Regions from separate parts of the Marinobacter sp. MBR-105 genome, predicted to be linked through region 2. Evidence: predicted binding sites of a transcription regulator. Region 2 holds the regulator's gene; each other region holds the start of a gene.

Region 1 (4,777 bases), on a different contig from region 2:
GAAGCCATGGGTATGGCCGATGAGCTGAATTGCCATATCGGCGTTTTGATTGAGACGCTTCCATCTGGCGACCGTCTGATCGATACCTTCCGGCGCATTCAGCATCACCTGTTTGATCTGGGCGGCGAATTTGCCATCCCGGGCAGCAAGGTGATCAGCGACAATCACATTGAGTGGTTGGAGCAGACTCTGGACGAGTACAACACCGACCTGCCGCCGCTAAAAAACTTCATCCTGCCCGGGGGCTGCCCTGCCGCAGCACAATGTCATCTGGCACGGGCGGTCTGTCGCCGGGCCGAGCGCGTGGTGGTGGCCCTTGGCCACGAGGACTCCATCAATACTGCCTCGCGTCACTACCTGAACCGGTTATCCGATCTGCTGTTTGTCATCGCCCGGGTGCTGGCTCGCCGGGATGGCAGCCAGGAGATTCTCTGGGAGCAAAAAAAATCCGGCCTCTGAGGCCGGATTTTTCACAACAGCAACCGCTGATTACACCTTGAATGCCTCCACCAGGCGCTGAAGCGACGCGGTAAGCTCCGACATCTGCCTGGACGAAGCCAGAGTCTCTTCGGCGTTGGAGGCTGTGCTCTGGCCAAATTCGCCAATGCGCTCCACGTTGGCATTCACGTTCCTGGCCACGGCCGACTGTTCCTCCGCCGCCTGGGCAATCTGGTGGCTCATATCCACGATCTCGGAAATGCCCGAGGCGATCCGATCCAGCGCTTCGGTCACTTCACCAGACTTCTGTACCGTCTTCTCCGTGGCATCGTGACTTGAGGTCATGGCAGATACCGCCTCTTTTACACCACCCTGAAGCCGGGAAATCATGCCTTCAATTTCCTCAGTGGACTTGTGGGTACGCTGGGACAATGAGCGAACCTCATCCGCCACCACCGCAAAGCCACGCCCTTGTTCTCCCGCCCTCGCTGCCTCGATGGCCGCGTTCAGCGCCAGCAGGTTGGTCTGCTCGGCAATCGCTTTAATCTCAACCAGAACCTGACTGATATTGTCACTGTCCGCACTCACCCGGTTGATGACATCAACGGCGCCAGCAATCTCCGTCGCCAGCCGGTTAATGGTCGCCACGGTATCGGCCACCACTTCCCGGCCCTTCTCGGTATCTTTCTCGGCATTCCCCGCACTATCCGCCACCCGGTGCGCACTCTCGGTGACTTCATTGACCGCTTCCACCATCTGGCCCATGGCCTCGTTGATCTGACCGGTCTCTTCCATCTGTCGGGCCACGGCCTGACTGTTAGCCGATGCGGTGTCATTCACCCGGACCGCCTGCTGATCAACATCTGCCGTTGTAGAGCCCACCGACCGGACAAGCTCAGCGATACGATCGGTCATGTTGTTGAACTCGGAGGTGAGCTCACCCAGTTCGTCCCGGTTGTTCAACCGGATATGGGTGGTCATATCGCCGGCGGCCACATTTCTTGCAGCTTCGCTGAACCGGTTGATGGCAATCCGCACAGACATAAAGAAGCCCACATAGAGGTAGACCACCACCAGCATCACAGCAATCAGCGCCACCAGAATCAGAGTGCGCTGCCCGGTCTGGCGGGCCAGGCGATCCTCAAGATTACCGGCAACCACATCGAAGATACGATCGCTGAGGGTATCGTAATATCCCATCTGCGCCGATACGGTCTCATCGAATTCCTGCCAGGGCAGCTCCAGGCGCATAGGCGTAATGACATTCAGATCCAGCTCATCACGCACTGTCATCAGGCTCTCTTCCGTGCGGGTCAAGGCACCGCTCGCACTCTCTGCCAGTTGGGGCGACGCCTCCACGGCAACGGAAAGGGCCGGCGAAAGCAGCGAACTGCGGTTGGTCAACTGATCGTAGATTTCATTCAGGGTTTCGCTGAGTGCATAGCCCACCTGACCTTCCACCAGCGCAAAAATACCGTATGAACGGGCGCGGCCAACAACGGTGCGAGACTCAGGCAACGCAGAACGTACCAGCCCTAACAGCAGCAGGTTTTCCCGGGACGCATCCTGCCCCAACCCGCTGATTTCAATGGTCGCCGGCAGCAAGGCCATCACCTTCTGCACAAATTCCTGGTAGTACTTGAACTGGGGGTCAATGTTGCCCTGATAGTTATCGTTGGCTTTGAGCGTCTCCCATTCTTCCCTTACAGCCAGAATCTGCTCCTGCCAGGAGCCGGAGGTGTCAAAAGAACGCTGTGGTTCGGCGAGATCTGCCAACAGGGCGTCCATACGACTGGCCGCTTCGTTGGCTTTTTCGAGCAGGGGTTGTTCGTCTATCAGAATGCCCGGGGCCTGATAGTCACGGTAATCCATCGACGCCACCAGCAGGCGTTCCACCTTCTGGAGTTCTGCAAGACCTTCAATGCCGCGGGTCATGGTCTGAACCGACTGGTTGAGCCCGGAAATCACCAACCAGGAAAGCACGATGATAGGGCCAAGAAAGAGAATGCTGATGAGGCTGAATTTGTAAACCATGGGCAGCCGATTCATCAGTGCTACAGCCGGATTGATTATATAGTTCACAGAGCCCTCGCTGCTTCTAACAACTGAATCTTTATTCTTTTGTTTGATTATCGCCCGTTGCCGGAAAAACTTAATCACTATTTAGTGTTATTCTGTAATCCGTTTTTGCTTTCCGGCTAGGCCATGCCTGCGATCACCAGCAATGCAAGCGCACATATCCACACCAGCATGCTCCGGTTGAGGAGGTCCCTTATGGCGCTGAGGCTCCGTCCACCAAAATCGGGCCACTCTTCCGGGTGCAACTCCGAAAAGCGCGCAGGATCAAGTGCATAACCAGTTAACGACCCGTTGGCGGAAATCATGAGCACATCCGCGGTCTTTTTCCCGAATCCCGGGAATACCTTGCGTATTTCCCGGGACCAGCCGGCCAGGTCACCGGCGAGTCCGAATGTGCATGACAGCAAGCGGGAAGGAATCCAGCCGATAAGCCGGGCCGCCCGCTGATAGCGTTCCCGCGCGGCCGCCTGCGGCCATTGACCCGCCAGAGCTACAAGCCCGCGAGCCAGAAAAGCCAGCGCTATGCCGCCGACGGCGTACCAGAAAACCACCAGGAAGAAACGCTCGAAAACCGAGACCATCAGCGCCCGCGACACCGACAGGTGCATGGCTTCTGGCGATAGCGCCGCTCCTCTTTCGGAGGCGGGCAGGCGCTCTTGAACATGGTGCCAGGCAGCCTGCATATCTCCGCGCCGCCAGGCATCAGAATAGGCTCGCAGCACCTTGCGCCAGCCCGGCGCCCCCATCAGCACCACCAGCAGCAACAGTTCAAGCGGATACAGGGCATAGCGGTAGCCCGCCTCACGGGACAGCGCCCACGCGCCAGCGAGCGCCAGAGAGGGTAACACAACCAGCAGCGCCCCTCTCCAGACTGACCGCTCCTGACCCGCTTCTATCCGGCCCCAACGATGAAACCAGCGACGCCAGATCTCATCGCTGGCCAGATGGTCGGCGCGGTCCAGCCTGCGGCGAATCACGTACGCAATCAGAAAAACAACCAACGACATCAGGCCATCTCCTCGTTCGACAGCAGTGCCCGGAAGCGAGACCACTCAAACGCGGGCCCTGGATCGGTTTTTCGGCCCGGAGCAATATCACTGTGGCCGGCAATGCGACCCGGCGTGATTTCCGGCCAGGCTGTCATTGCCAGGCGCGCCAGACGCGCCAGCGCACGGTACTGATCATCGGTATAGGGAACGTCATCCGCACCTTCGAGCTCGATACCAATGGAGTAGTCGTTGCACTCCTCCTTACCCTGAAAACTCGAACGGCCAGCATGCCATGCCCTGTCCAGACAGCTGACAAACTGAATAACGGAACCATCCCGGCGAATCAACGCGTGCGCAGACACCTTCAGCTCTGCGATCGTTTCAAAATAGGGGTGGGCAGCGGTATCCAGACAGTTACAGAAAAAATTCTCGATGTGCGGGCCGCCAAACTGTTCCGGCGGCAGGCTGATGTTGTGAACCACCAGCAGTGAGATAGAAGAACCGTCCGGGCGGGGACCAAAATTGGGCGACGGACACCAGCGCACGCCGGGGAACCGGCCACTGGAACGCAAAAGTGCTGCCGCATCCTTCAGGGAGTGTGGGTGATGATCGTTCTGGATACTAGACAACGTGTTTCCATCGGCGCAGGGGACTCATGCAGATGATTGAATCACAAAGCGCCCATGGATGCCACGACGTCGCCGGTGCCCTGCGTGGGCACTCAGTACCAGAGATCAGTCTTTTCGGTTATGACGCAGGTTGTCGATGATGGACTCCAGTGCCCGATCAAAGATCAGGCCGTCATCCAGCATGGTGATCGCCTGCTCCTGCAGAGCAATCGCCAGGTCATCCCTATGATATTCCGCCACCTTCGCACCACTGCGGTTAACAAAGATGTACTTGCCGGTGGCCTTGATAAAGGCGGCCAGCTTGCAACGGACCCTGGTCTCGTCTCTGGCCATTTCAACCCAGGATCCGACTCTCAGGCCATCCGCCTTCGCCAGCCATTCCGCCGACGCTACTGGTGATTGGATCTCCGCGGATTCCTCGGCGACGGCTGCCGTCTCAACGCCGACTGAGACCTCAGCAGGCTTGACTGACGCAGGTTCAGCCACCTCGTCAATCACCTCCGGCGCAGGTTCCGATTGCTCGGGAGTTTCCGCCGGCTCTGCAGGAGCTTCAGGTACCTCGAAATTCTCAATCGTGGGTGCCTTGTCTTCAACAACCGGCGCGGTCACCAGTTTCTGGAAAACATCGACATGGGCAAGCTC
Region 2 (4,777 bases):
TCCTGAATGTGCCCGTGCGTGTGGTGGATGAGAGCCATTCCCTGGATGACATTCTTGATGAGTTATCGGATCGACACCTGGTGCTGATTGACACTGCCGGCCTGACCAGTGCCGACCGCGGTTACCAGGAACAACTGGCGGAGTTGGCTCGCAGCGATCACAATATCCGTACACATCTGGTGGTCTCCGCCACCAGTCAGCCACGTATCATGAAATCCGTGTGGCATTGCTATAAGATGGCAAGCCTTGCAGGCTGCATCATGACCAAGATTGATGAGGCCCTGACCCTGGGCGAAGCGCTCGGGTTCGTTATGGAGACCAGCTTACCGGTGGCCTGGTACACCGATGGCCAGAAGATACCGGAAGATCTCCAGAGGGCGGAGGCCATTCCGTTAGTGCGCCTGGGCGTAGAACGGCTTAAGGCCGTGCAGAGCGCACAGACAGTCGCCGAAGGTGCCTGAGCCTCGTTGGCGACCAGAATAAAACACCGGCACGCGTGCCCGTACAAGAACGTAGTAAGAGACTGATAACAGTATGAGCAGACCACATCCGGTTCAGGTGATTGCGGTTTCCGGCGGCAAGGGCGGTGTCGGCAAGAGCAATGTTTCGGTCAATCTCGGTATCGCCCTGGCCCAGAAGGGGCGCCGGGTTGTCTTGCTGGACGCGGATCTCGGGCTCGCCAACATCGATGTGTTGCTCGGCATTACCGCCAATCGAAATCTTCAAGACGTACTCAGCGGCGATTGTGATCTGAAAGACGTGCTGGTGAATGGCCCTGGCGGTATCAAGATTGTACCGGCTTCCTCCGGCACCCAGCGTATGACCCAACTCAGCGCCATGGAACATGCCGGCCTGATCAACGCTTTCAGTGAGCTGGGCGACCAGATTGACGTCCTGATTGTGGATACCGCCGCAGGTATTTCTGAATCGGTGGTCAGCTTCCTCAGGGCCTCGCAGGAACTTCTGCTGGTGGTCTGCGACGAACCTACTTCCATTACCGATGCCTACGCGCTGATCAAACTGATGAACCGGGATTATGGCACCAACCGCTTCCGTATCCTGGCAAACCAGGTCCGCAATGAGCAGGAAGGCCGCCATCTGTTTGAAAAACTGACCCGGGTCACCGAGCGTTTTCTGGATGTGGCACTACAATATGTAGGTATCGTGCCTTACGACGAGGCCGTCAAGAAAGCCGTCCAAAGACAGAAAGCGGTATTGGATGCCTATCCGAGGGCGAAAGCCTCGCTGGCTATCCGGGCTCTGGCCGAAAAAGTGGACAGTTGGCCTTTGCCGTCCTCTCCCAGGGGGCATCTCGAGTTCTTCGTGGAGCGGCTCGTCGAAGTCTGATCTGAATCCAGTCCTACAAGAAAACCGGATACATGACATTGGCGAAAAATCTGGGAATTTACCATCAGGCCGGCGCCAGGAGCCCTTCAGCCCTGATTGAAGAGCATGCGCCGCTGGTCAAGAAAATCGCCCTTCATCTCATGGCCCGACTGCCCGCATCGGTGCAGCTCGAAGACCTTATGCAGGCCGGTATGATTGGCCTGCTGGAGGCTGCGCAGCGCTACTCTTCAGGCAAGGGCGCCACCTTTGAAACCTATGCCGGCATTCGCATCCGTGGCGCCATGGTGGACGAAATCCGCAAAGGCGACTGGGTGCCCCGCTCAGTGCATCGTAATGCCCGGCGAATCGCCAGTGCCATCAAACAAGTGGAAGATCGTACCGGGCGCGAGGCCCAGGATGCTGAAGTGGCCGAAGAGCTCGGCATTGGTCTGGACGAATATCACGCCTCACTGGCCGACGCTAACAGCGGTCGACTTTTTAGCCTTGATGAGCTCAATGAATCCGGCGAGCTGCCGATAGAAGAACCAGAGGCCAGTGAGAATCCACTGGACGGTATTGCTTCCGGCGCTTTCCAGCGCAGTCTGGCGGACGCCATCGAGCAATTGCCTGAGCGCGAAAAGCTGGTGTTGAGCCTGTACTACCAGGAAGAGCTCAACCTCAAGGAAATCGGCGCGGTACTTGGGGTCAGTGAGAGTCGGGTAAGCCAGATTCACAGCCAGGCGGCGTTGCGACTTCGCAGCCGGCTGGCCGAGTGGCGGGATGGTGACAACGACTGATCGGCCAGGTGCTGTGTTTCTCTCTCAGCAAGCTGTGTAGCTTTTGGTAAACGATGCTTTACAACGTGCGCAAACACCACACAATAAGCGCTTAAGGTAGCAGCCTGCTAGACTTCCAAAAGGCTGAATGAATTCCGGGTGTTACTGACTGGAGGTCCCATTGGACAAGAACATGAAAATTCTCATTGTGGATGACTTCTCCACAATGCGACGCATCATCAAAAACCTGCTGCGAGATCTCGGCTTCACCAATACGGATGAAGCAGACGATGGCAACACCGCGTTGCCCATGCTCCGAAGCGGCAAGTATGACTTCCTGGTGACTGACTGGAACATGCCCGGCATGTCGGGCTTTGACCTTCTGAAGGCTGTCCGTGCTGATGAAAACCTGAAGAACCTGCCGGTTCTGATGGTAACGGCAGAGGCTAAGCGGGACCAGATCGTGGCTGCGGCTCAGGCCGGGGTGAACGGGTATGTGGTCAAGCCTTTCACGGCAGCCGTGCTGAAGGAAAAGATCGAGAAAATCTTCGAACGAATCCAGTAACCAGAGGTCGGATGGCTCGCCATGAGTGATACCAAACAGAACCATCAGGGCCTTGATCCGGAGGTGGCGGAGAAGCTTCAAAAGCAGGCCTCCGACCTGGCCGAGAATGTAAACGCCGGGAATTATGCCAAGGCGATGACCCTGATCAATGAACTGAGCGAGGTTCGCGATCAGAGTCTGTATCGGGAAGTGGGGCGACTGACCCGCAGCCTCCATGAGGCAATCCGGAACTTCCAGATAGACCCGCGTAATGCCGAGCAGAAAGAAGTGCTGTCGAAGATGAGCGACGCTTCTGACCGTCTGGCCTATGTGGTTCAGATGACCAGCCAGGCGGCGAACCGCACCATGGATCTGGTTGAGGAAAGCATGCCGGTGGCTCACGCCATGCGGGATGAAGCGGTTTCCCTGCGGGATGAGTGGCAGCGTCTGCGCCGTCGTGAAATGGAGCCTGCGGAGTTTCGGGAGCTTTACGGTCGCATCGACAAGTTCTTCGCTGGCCTGACGACAGACTCCGACAGTCTGTACCAGAACCTGTCGGAAATCCTTCTGGCTCAGGATTTTCAGGATCTTACCGGTCAGGTTATCCAGAAGGTCACCGCGTTGGTGAAAGAGGTGGAAGACAACCTTCTTGGTCTGGTGGTGATGGCCAGCCACGTTGATCAACTGACCGGCACAGTGCATCAGATTGAAGAAAAAGAAGAATCGGCCGAAAAAGGGGTAGGGCCCCAGATCAAGGCCGATGAGCGGGAAGATGTAGTTTCGGGACAGGACGATGTGGACGATCTGCTGTCCAGTCTCGGATTCTGATAATAAAGAGGGTGACGCATGGCGTTAGATGCTGATGAAGAGATCCTGCAGGACTTCCTGGTAGAAGCCGGCGAGATACTCGAAAAGTTGTCGGAGCAGCTGGTGGATCTGGAGCAGCATCCCGATGACAGCGATCTGCTGAACGCCATTTTCCGTGGCTTCCATACCGTGAAAGGGGGCGCAGGCTTCCTTCAGCTGGAGGCACTGGTTAATTGCTGCCACTCTGCGGAGAACGTGTTTGATATTCTCCGGAATCACAAGCGCAAGGTAACACCGGACCTGATGGACGTGGTGCTGGAGGCGCTGGACAACGTTAATGCCATGTTCGAAGAAGTCCGCAACCGGGAAGAACCGACGCCCGCGCCGGACGAACTGATTGAAGCTCTGGATGCACTCGCCAAACCCGAGTCCGAGGATGCACCGGCGGTGGAAGCACCAACCCCGGCACAGGAGCCGTCGTCTGCGGATGTCGGACAGCAAGGGGATCAGGGCGATATCACTGACGAAGAGTTCGAGCAGCTGCTGGACGCGTTGGCGGATGAAAAATCCGATGGCCAGAAACCGGTCGGCAACGAGCAGGTGAGCACCCCGGCAGAATCCGCCGGCGGCTCAGACAGTGATGAGATTACCGACGATGAATTTGAGGCCCTGCTGGATCAACTCCACGGCAAGGGCCAGTTTGCCGGCGCGCCTGCGGAAGATGAAGCGCCCAAGGCAGATATCGACACCAGCGGTGGCTCGGAGAAATCATCCGGTGACGCCGATCTGATTTCCGACGACGAATTCGAGAACCTGCTGGACGAACTGCATGGCAAGGGTGCAGGCCCAAGCGCGGGGGCTGCCGCAGGTGAGCCCAAGCCTGCGCCGGCTCCATCAAGCAAGGCCGAACCAGCCCCGGAACCAAAGAAAGCGGAAGCCAAAGCCGAGAGCAAGGCCGCTTCCAAGCCGGCCCCTGCGCCTGCACCTGCCCGTGAGGCCGCACCAGCGGGCGAAACCACGGTTCGGGTTGATACCAAGCGCCTGGACGACATCATGAACATGGTGGGCGAACTGGTGCTGGTGCGTAACCGCCTGCAGCGTCTGGGTTCCGAAAGCGAAGACGAACACATGCACAAGGCAGTGGCCAATCTCGATGTGGTGACCACGGATCTGCAGGCTGCCGTCATGCAAACACGGATGCAGCCGATCAAGAAAGTTTTCGGCCGTTTCCCCAGAGTGGTGCGCGACCTGGCCCGCAGTCTGAAGAAAGAAGTGAATCTGGTCATGCACGGTGAGGAAACCGACCTGGATAAAAACCTGGTTG
Region 3 (4,777 bases), on a different contig from region 2:
AGGTGATGGTTTTAGGCGCTACCGGCCTGACCGGAGGCATGGTGGTGGAGAAGCTCCTCGAGCAGCCGGAGATATCGACTGTGATCGCTCCGGTTCGCCGGCCGATGGTCGTGGAAAATTCGAAACTGGAGCAGCGCTTCATGGATTTTGATGCGATGGAGGCTCAGCCTGACGCTTTCCAGGTGGATGTCCTGATCTGTTGCCTTGGAACGACCCTGAAAAAGGCAGGCTCCAGAGAAGCCTTTCGCAAGGTCGATCATGACTATGCATTGAAGGCAGCTCAGATGGCCCGTAACGCCGGTGCACGGGCATTGATTCTGATGTCGGCCATCGGAGCATCTTCGCAATCCCCGGTTTTCTACAATCGAGTCAAAGGAGAGCTTGAGGACAATGTCCGGGCGCTGAAATTTCCTTATCTTACGATCTACCACCCGAGCCTGTTGCTGGGGCAGCGCAAGGAGGCTCGAACGGCCGAGGCTCTTGGTGTGGCCGTCATGCCGGTTGCGAATCGGGCGTTGATCGGGCCACTGAGAAAATATCGGGCGATTGACGCGGAAGCCGTAGCGTCGGCCATGGTCAACGAGCTTGAGACCATTGGCGGAATCACTTCGGGCGGTGCAGTGGTGAGAGTGTGGGAGTACGACGATATCTTAACGATGGGCAATCGTCGCTAATGCTGTCCTTCACCTGATGTAAAATCCGGGTCACTGTTCCCGGGTGATCGATGAGGTTGATTAATGAAATATGTACTTGTTCCTTTTATGGTGTTTTCCGTACTCATGGCGACAGGTTGCAGTCGCCCGGAATCGCCCCAGGAAGTATCCGAAGCATTTTGGCAAGCTGTACTTGAAGAGGATGCTGAAGCGGCCGCAGATTATTCAACCCTGGTCGATGAAGCGGGGTTCGATGGTTTTGAACAGCAATGGCAGAACGTGAGCATTGAGTGGGGGCGTGTGGTCATTGATGACAATCTGGCTCGGGTAACCACCACCCTGAGTGGTCTGGAGGGCCGGAACGAAGCCACGGAGTCCTTAACCTATCTGGTACGTAAAGGTGACGACTGGCTGGTGGATTATTATCGCACCGGCGATGCCCTGAAACAGGGCCCGGTATGGGGAAGTCTTGTTGGGCAGCTGGAAAGACTGGGTGAAGATCTCAAGAGTCGCTGGGCAAATCAATCCGATGAGATGGCGGTAGAGCTTGAGAGGCTGGGGCGGGAGTTGCAGCAACAGGCCCAGAGTATGAATGAAGATATGTCGGCGTTGGCTGAAGAGTACGGTGACCAGCTGAGCCAGCATCTGGAAGAGCTGTCTGAATCCCTGCGGGAAGCGCTTGAATCTACTCCATCTGCAACGCCGCAGGACAAACGTACCTTGAACGAAACGGTAATCAGGCTTGAAGACCAGCGGGAGCAGTTGTCTGAAGCCAACTTGAAAACGCTTGCGGAGAGCACCGCGACCGCCGCCGAAGCCCAGCTGCAATTGAGCGAATTGAGCGAGGAGTTTGCGGCCTACAAGGCGGAATGGCGGCAACGTGTTGTCGACATGCAAGCAGAAATGGCTGAGTTTCTGGAGAATCTGAAGACCCGCTGAGCTCAGGGGGGGGGGCTCCTTGCCCTTCCATGGTGCGTATTTTTGCTGGCGCACCCCGATGGTGCGCCCTCTCATCCTTTGAATCCGGCAATTGCTACCTCCCTTCAGGTTTTGACCAGTCCGCCGGTTCAGGCCCGCTCTTTGCTTAGCTTCCTTCTGAAAGCAGGTATGTTTGCACCACATCGTTGTAGTGCAGGCATGCAGTACCGATTGAGGAAGGCGCGCTATGACTTTACGCAGTGATTCCATGAACCTTTCATCCGATGAGCGGGGCTGGTTGCCCTGGTTTGGGGCCACAGGTAAGTTGCGGATGGGATGGTCCTGTTTTTTGAACCGCCAGCAATATGCAACGAATGAAGAGATATTCGAGAGCATCGCGAAAACCCGTCGCGAAGCGCTGATTAACTGGGCAAATGGCAAGTGGGCCTTCCTTGAGGGGCTTGCGGCACGGCTTGAGGGTAGCGAAGAGGATAGCATTTCAGAGGTGCTGGATTCGGCCGTTACGCGCCTCCGGGAAATCTCCGAGCTTTTCGTTGTGAGAGAAGATGGCTCTGTTGTCGCCTCGACGGTGACCGGCAGAACCGGAGCCGCAGGTCTCATGCCCGCGGCCGTGCAACGAGGGGTGAGAGAGCGGTTTCTCCACGGGCCCTACAGTGATCCGGTCACCTTGCAGCTTGGTGCCACAACCTCCAGGTTTCATGACGATGTCACGCTGATGTTCTACCAGCCGGTCGCTCTCGCTGGCAATCAGGCAGCGGCAGTCTGTGCCCGGGTTCCGAACGATGTCATGAGTGACCTGATTCAGCGCGAAGCCGGGCACATTTTTGAAGAGTCCGGCGACAACTACATTTTCATGATCGACAGTCAGTTTGATCCGTCGATCAGACCGGGAGTTGCCTTGTCGCGCTCGCGGTTTGAAGACGCCACCTTCAGTCACGGTGACAACCTCAAAGACGGAATCCGTACGGGCTTCGGTACAGTACGGATTCGGGAACACACCGAGTTCGAAATACGTTTCACCGACCCGGCTACGGGGCAGTTGCACCCAGGGGTACGCGAAACCATGGCCCGCGGTGAAAACCTCTACGTTAAGTACCCCGGCTATTCCGACTATCGCCACATACCGGTGATTGGCAAAGGCGTGACCTTCCAGTTACCCGGGTCTCCTGATCGTTGGGGCATGATGTGTGAAGGCGACCTGGAGGAGGTGTATCGGAAACGTTCGGTCAGCTATCGACTGACGGCGCGGCTCGGGGTCCTTATGGCGCTTATCTGGGCAGCAAACGTAGCGGTTTCGGCAAGCGGTGCTCCCCTGTGGCTGGAAGCCTCCGTGAACGCGATGGTTGCGCTCCTGGGGCTTGTCATCTTCCGGGCAAGTTCCGCCAAACCATTGGCAGATAGCCTGTCATCACTTGCGGATGTCATACGAAACATTGCCGAAGGAGGCGGGAATCTGCGCCAGCGTCTCGATGTCGGCAAGACCAAGCGGGATGAGAGCGGGGATCTCGCGCGCTGGATGAACAGCTTTCTGGATACCCTCGACGGCATGGTGGGGCAGGTCATCAGTCTTGCGGGTGAATCCCGCTCCGCCAGTGAACACCTTGTGGGTCAGAACCGCCAGGCGGATGAAAAGATTCAGCAGGTGGTACACGACATAGAGCAGATGCTGAAGGGCGCAGATCTGCAGCAGAACGAAATCGAAAATGCCTCGACCACAGCGCAGGAAATGCGAGTAAGTATGGAAGATGTGGTGGCTCGCGCCAAAGATCAGTTTGCCCGTGTCAGCCGTGAAACCGAGAGCATTCGCGACGTTATCGTGCGTTCGGCCGAGGGTATCCGCGCCGCGAGTGAACGCACGGATGAGATCGGCAAGGCGGCTGAAATGATCAACGACATTGCAGCCCAGACCAATCTGCTAGCGCTCAATGCGGCCATAGAAGCGGCTCGGGCCGGTGAGGCAGGGCGAGGATTTGCAGTCGTCGCCGACGAGGTCCGGCAACTGGCCAGCAGGACAGCCCAGGCCACGACGGAAATTGATGAGCGCCTGTATCGGGTGCGGGAAGAAACTCAGCGCGCCGTAACCACGATGGAAGACGGCATGGCAGAAATGGAGACCCGTCTGGCTCAGGCCCGGGCAGCGTCGGATGACAACGCAGAGCTGCATCACATGGTCGACAAGCTCTTCCGGGCGATCTCGGGCATTGCGGAAACTAACGCTGTTCAGAGTGCCCAGACCAGTGGCGTTGCTGACAGCGTAAGCTTCATGACCGCGGTGATCGCGGGGTTGACCGCAAGTTCTGAGATGACGCACGTGTCGGCAAACAAGCTGAAAAATCTGACCGGTCAGTTTCAGGTGAGCAATGCCTGAAAGAGAGTGGCCGGGGCGCTTCGGCCCCGGCCAATCGGTGGGCCCAGGAATCAATTCGTCAAAAGCGTTTCATACACCTCTGCCAAAAGGGCGCCGTCCAGCAGGGACAACAGTCGGTTGTGTGATACGGAGACGCCAGACCACGTCTGGTTCCAGCTGCCGGTACAACCATAGGTGATCAGGGTGGTGTTGTGGTGGGCGTAGTCCAGGCAACGACCGCTTCCCTCATTCCGCAACTGCTGGTTTTCCTCATTGTATTGCCAGCGCTGGTTGGCATTATCGGCCTGGCATAAAGTCAGTCCGAGTCTGCCGTTGACAGGCGTCAGGCATTCCCAGGGGGTAGCCGTTGGATGGATCCGGCCTTTCAGGTCCATGGTCCAACGGGGCGTACTGGCAAGATCCTGAGGCAGCGGCGTGAGAGCCACATAGCCATCTTCATCAAGGTTGCTATCGAAGAACAGGTTGTTGCCGCGAATGACGTCACCGCTGGGGACCAGATCATCGGTCGAGTCAATCAAGCCGTTTTCGGTGAGGGCGCGAAGCAGCCGGCTCCGGGTTTCCGACACTGTCACGTTGGCGCGCCGGGCCTGTTCGAGAATGACGGCAATCTCTCGGGTTGCCTCGTCCTGTTCCTTCAGTTGTTCAAGGCGCTGCCAGGCTTCTGTCGACAATTCATCCCGCAATTCAGTATCGGTATAGCTTGCAACCAGCGTCGCAAGTTCACCGTTCATCACCGCGAATTGAGTGGCATCCAACGCCATCAACGACACTTCAATCTCGGCTATTTCGCGTGCGCGCAGCTGTTGATAGCCAATGT

Evidence for each region. The regulator FliA, encoded in region 2, starts transcription of late flagellar genes. The targets are predictions, from matches to a motif close to CTAAAGTTTNNNNNNNNNNNGCCGNTAA.
Region 1: the regulator FliA is predicted to act here: its motif matches at 2,568-2,595, upstream of ACSSVV_RS17325 (methyl-accepting chemotaxis protein).
Region 3: the regulator FliA is predicted to act here: its motif matches at 1,695-1,722, upstream of ACSSVV_RS15955 (methyl-accepting chemotaxis protein).

Annotation. Positions count from the first base shown of each region.
Region 1 is NZ_JBRJHG010000017.1:31,765-36,541, forward strand. It holds gene ACSSVV_RS17320 (cob(I)yrinic acid a,c-diamide adenosyltransferase) at 1-459, shown strand, start outside; gene ACSSVV_RS17325 (methyl-accepting chemotaxis protein) at 490-2,520, opposite strand; gene ACSSVV_RS17330 (histidine kinase) at 2,637-3,524, opposite strand; gene ampD (1,6-anhydro-N-acetylmuramyl-L-alanine amidase AmpD) at 3,524-4,135, opposite strand; gene ACSSVV_RS17340 (DUF1631 domain-containing protein) at 4,241-4,777, opposite strand, start outside.
Region 2 is NZ_JBRJHG010000001.1:544,276-549,052, reverse strand. It holds gene flhF (flagellar biosynthesis protein FlhF) at 1-461, shown strand, start outside; gene ACSSVV_RS02645 (MinD/ParA family protein) at 535-1,347, shown strand; gene ACSSVV_RS02640 (RNA polymerase sigma factor FliA) at 1,380-2,123, shown strand; gene cheY (chemotaxis response regulator CheY) at 2,284-2,667, shown strand; gene ACSSVV_RS02630 (protein phosphatase CheZ) at 2,689-3,474, shown strand; gene ACSSVV_RS02625 (chemotaxis protein CheA) at 3,493-4,777, shown strand, end outside.
Region 3 is NZ_JBRJHG010000014.1:98,044-102,820, reverse strand. It holds gene ACSSVV_RS15965 (NAD(P)H-binding protein) at 1-674, shown strand, start outside; gene ACSSVV_RS15960 (hypothetical protein) at 738-1,592, shown strand; gene ACSSVV_RS15955 (methyl-accepting chemotaxis protein) at 1,819-3,960, shown strand; gene ACSSVV_RS15950 (M66 family metalloprotease) at 4,011-4,777, opposite strand, start outside.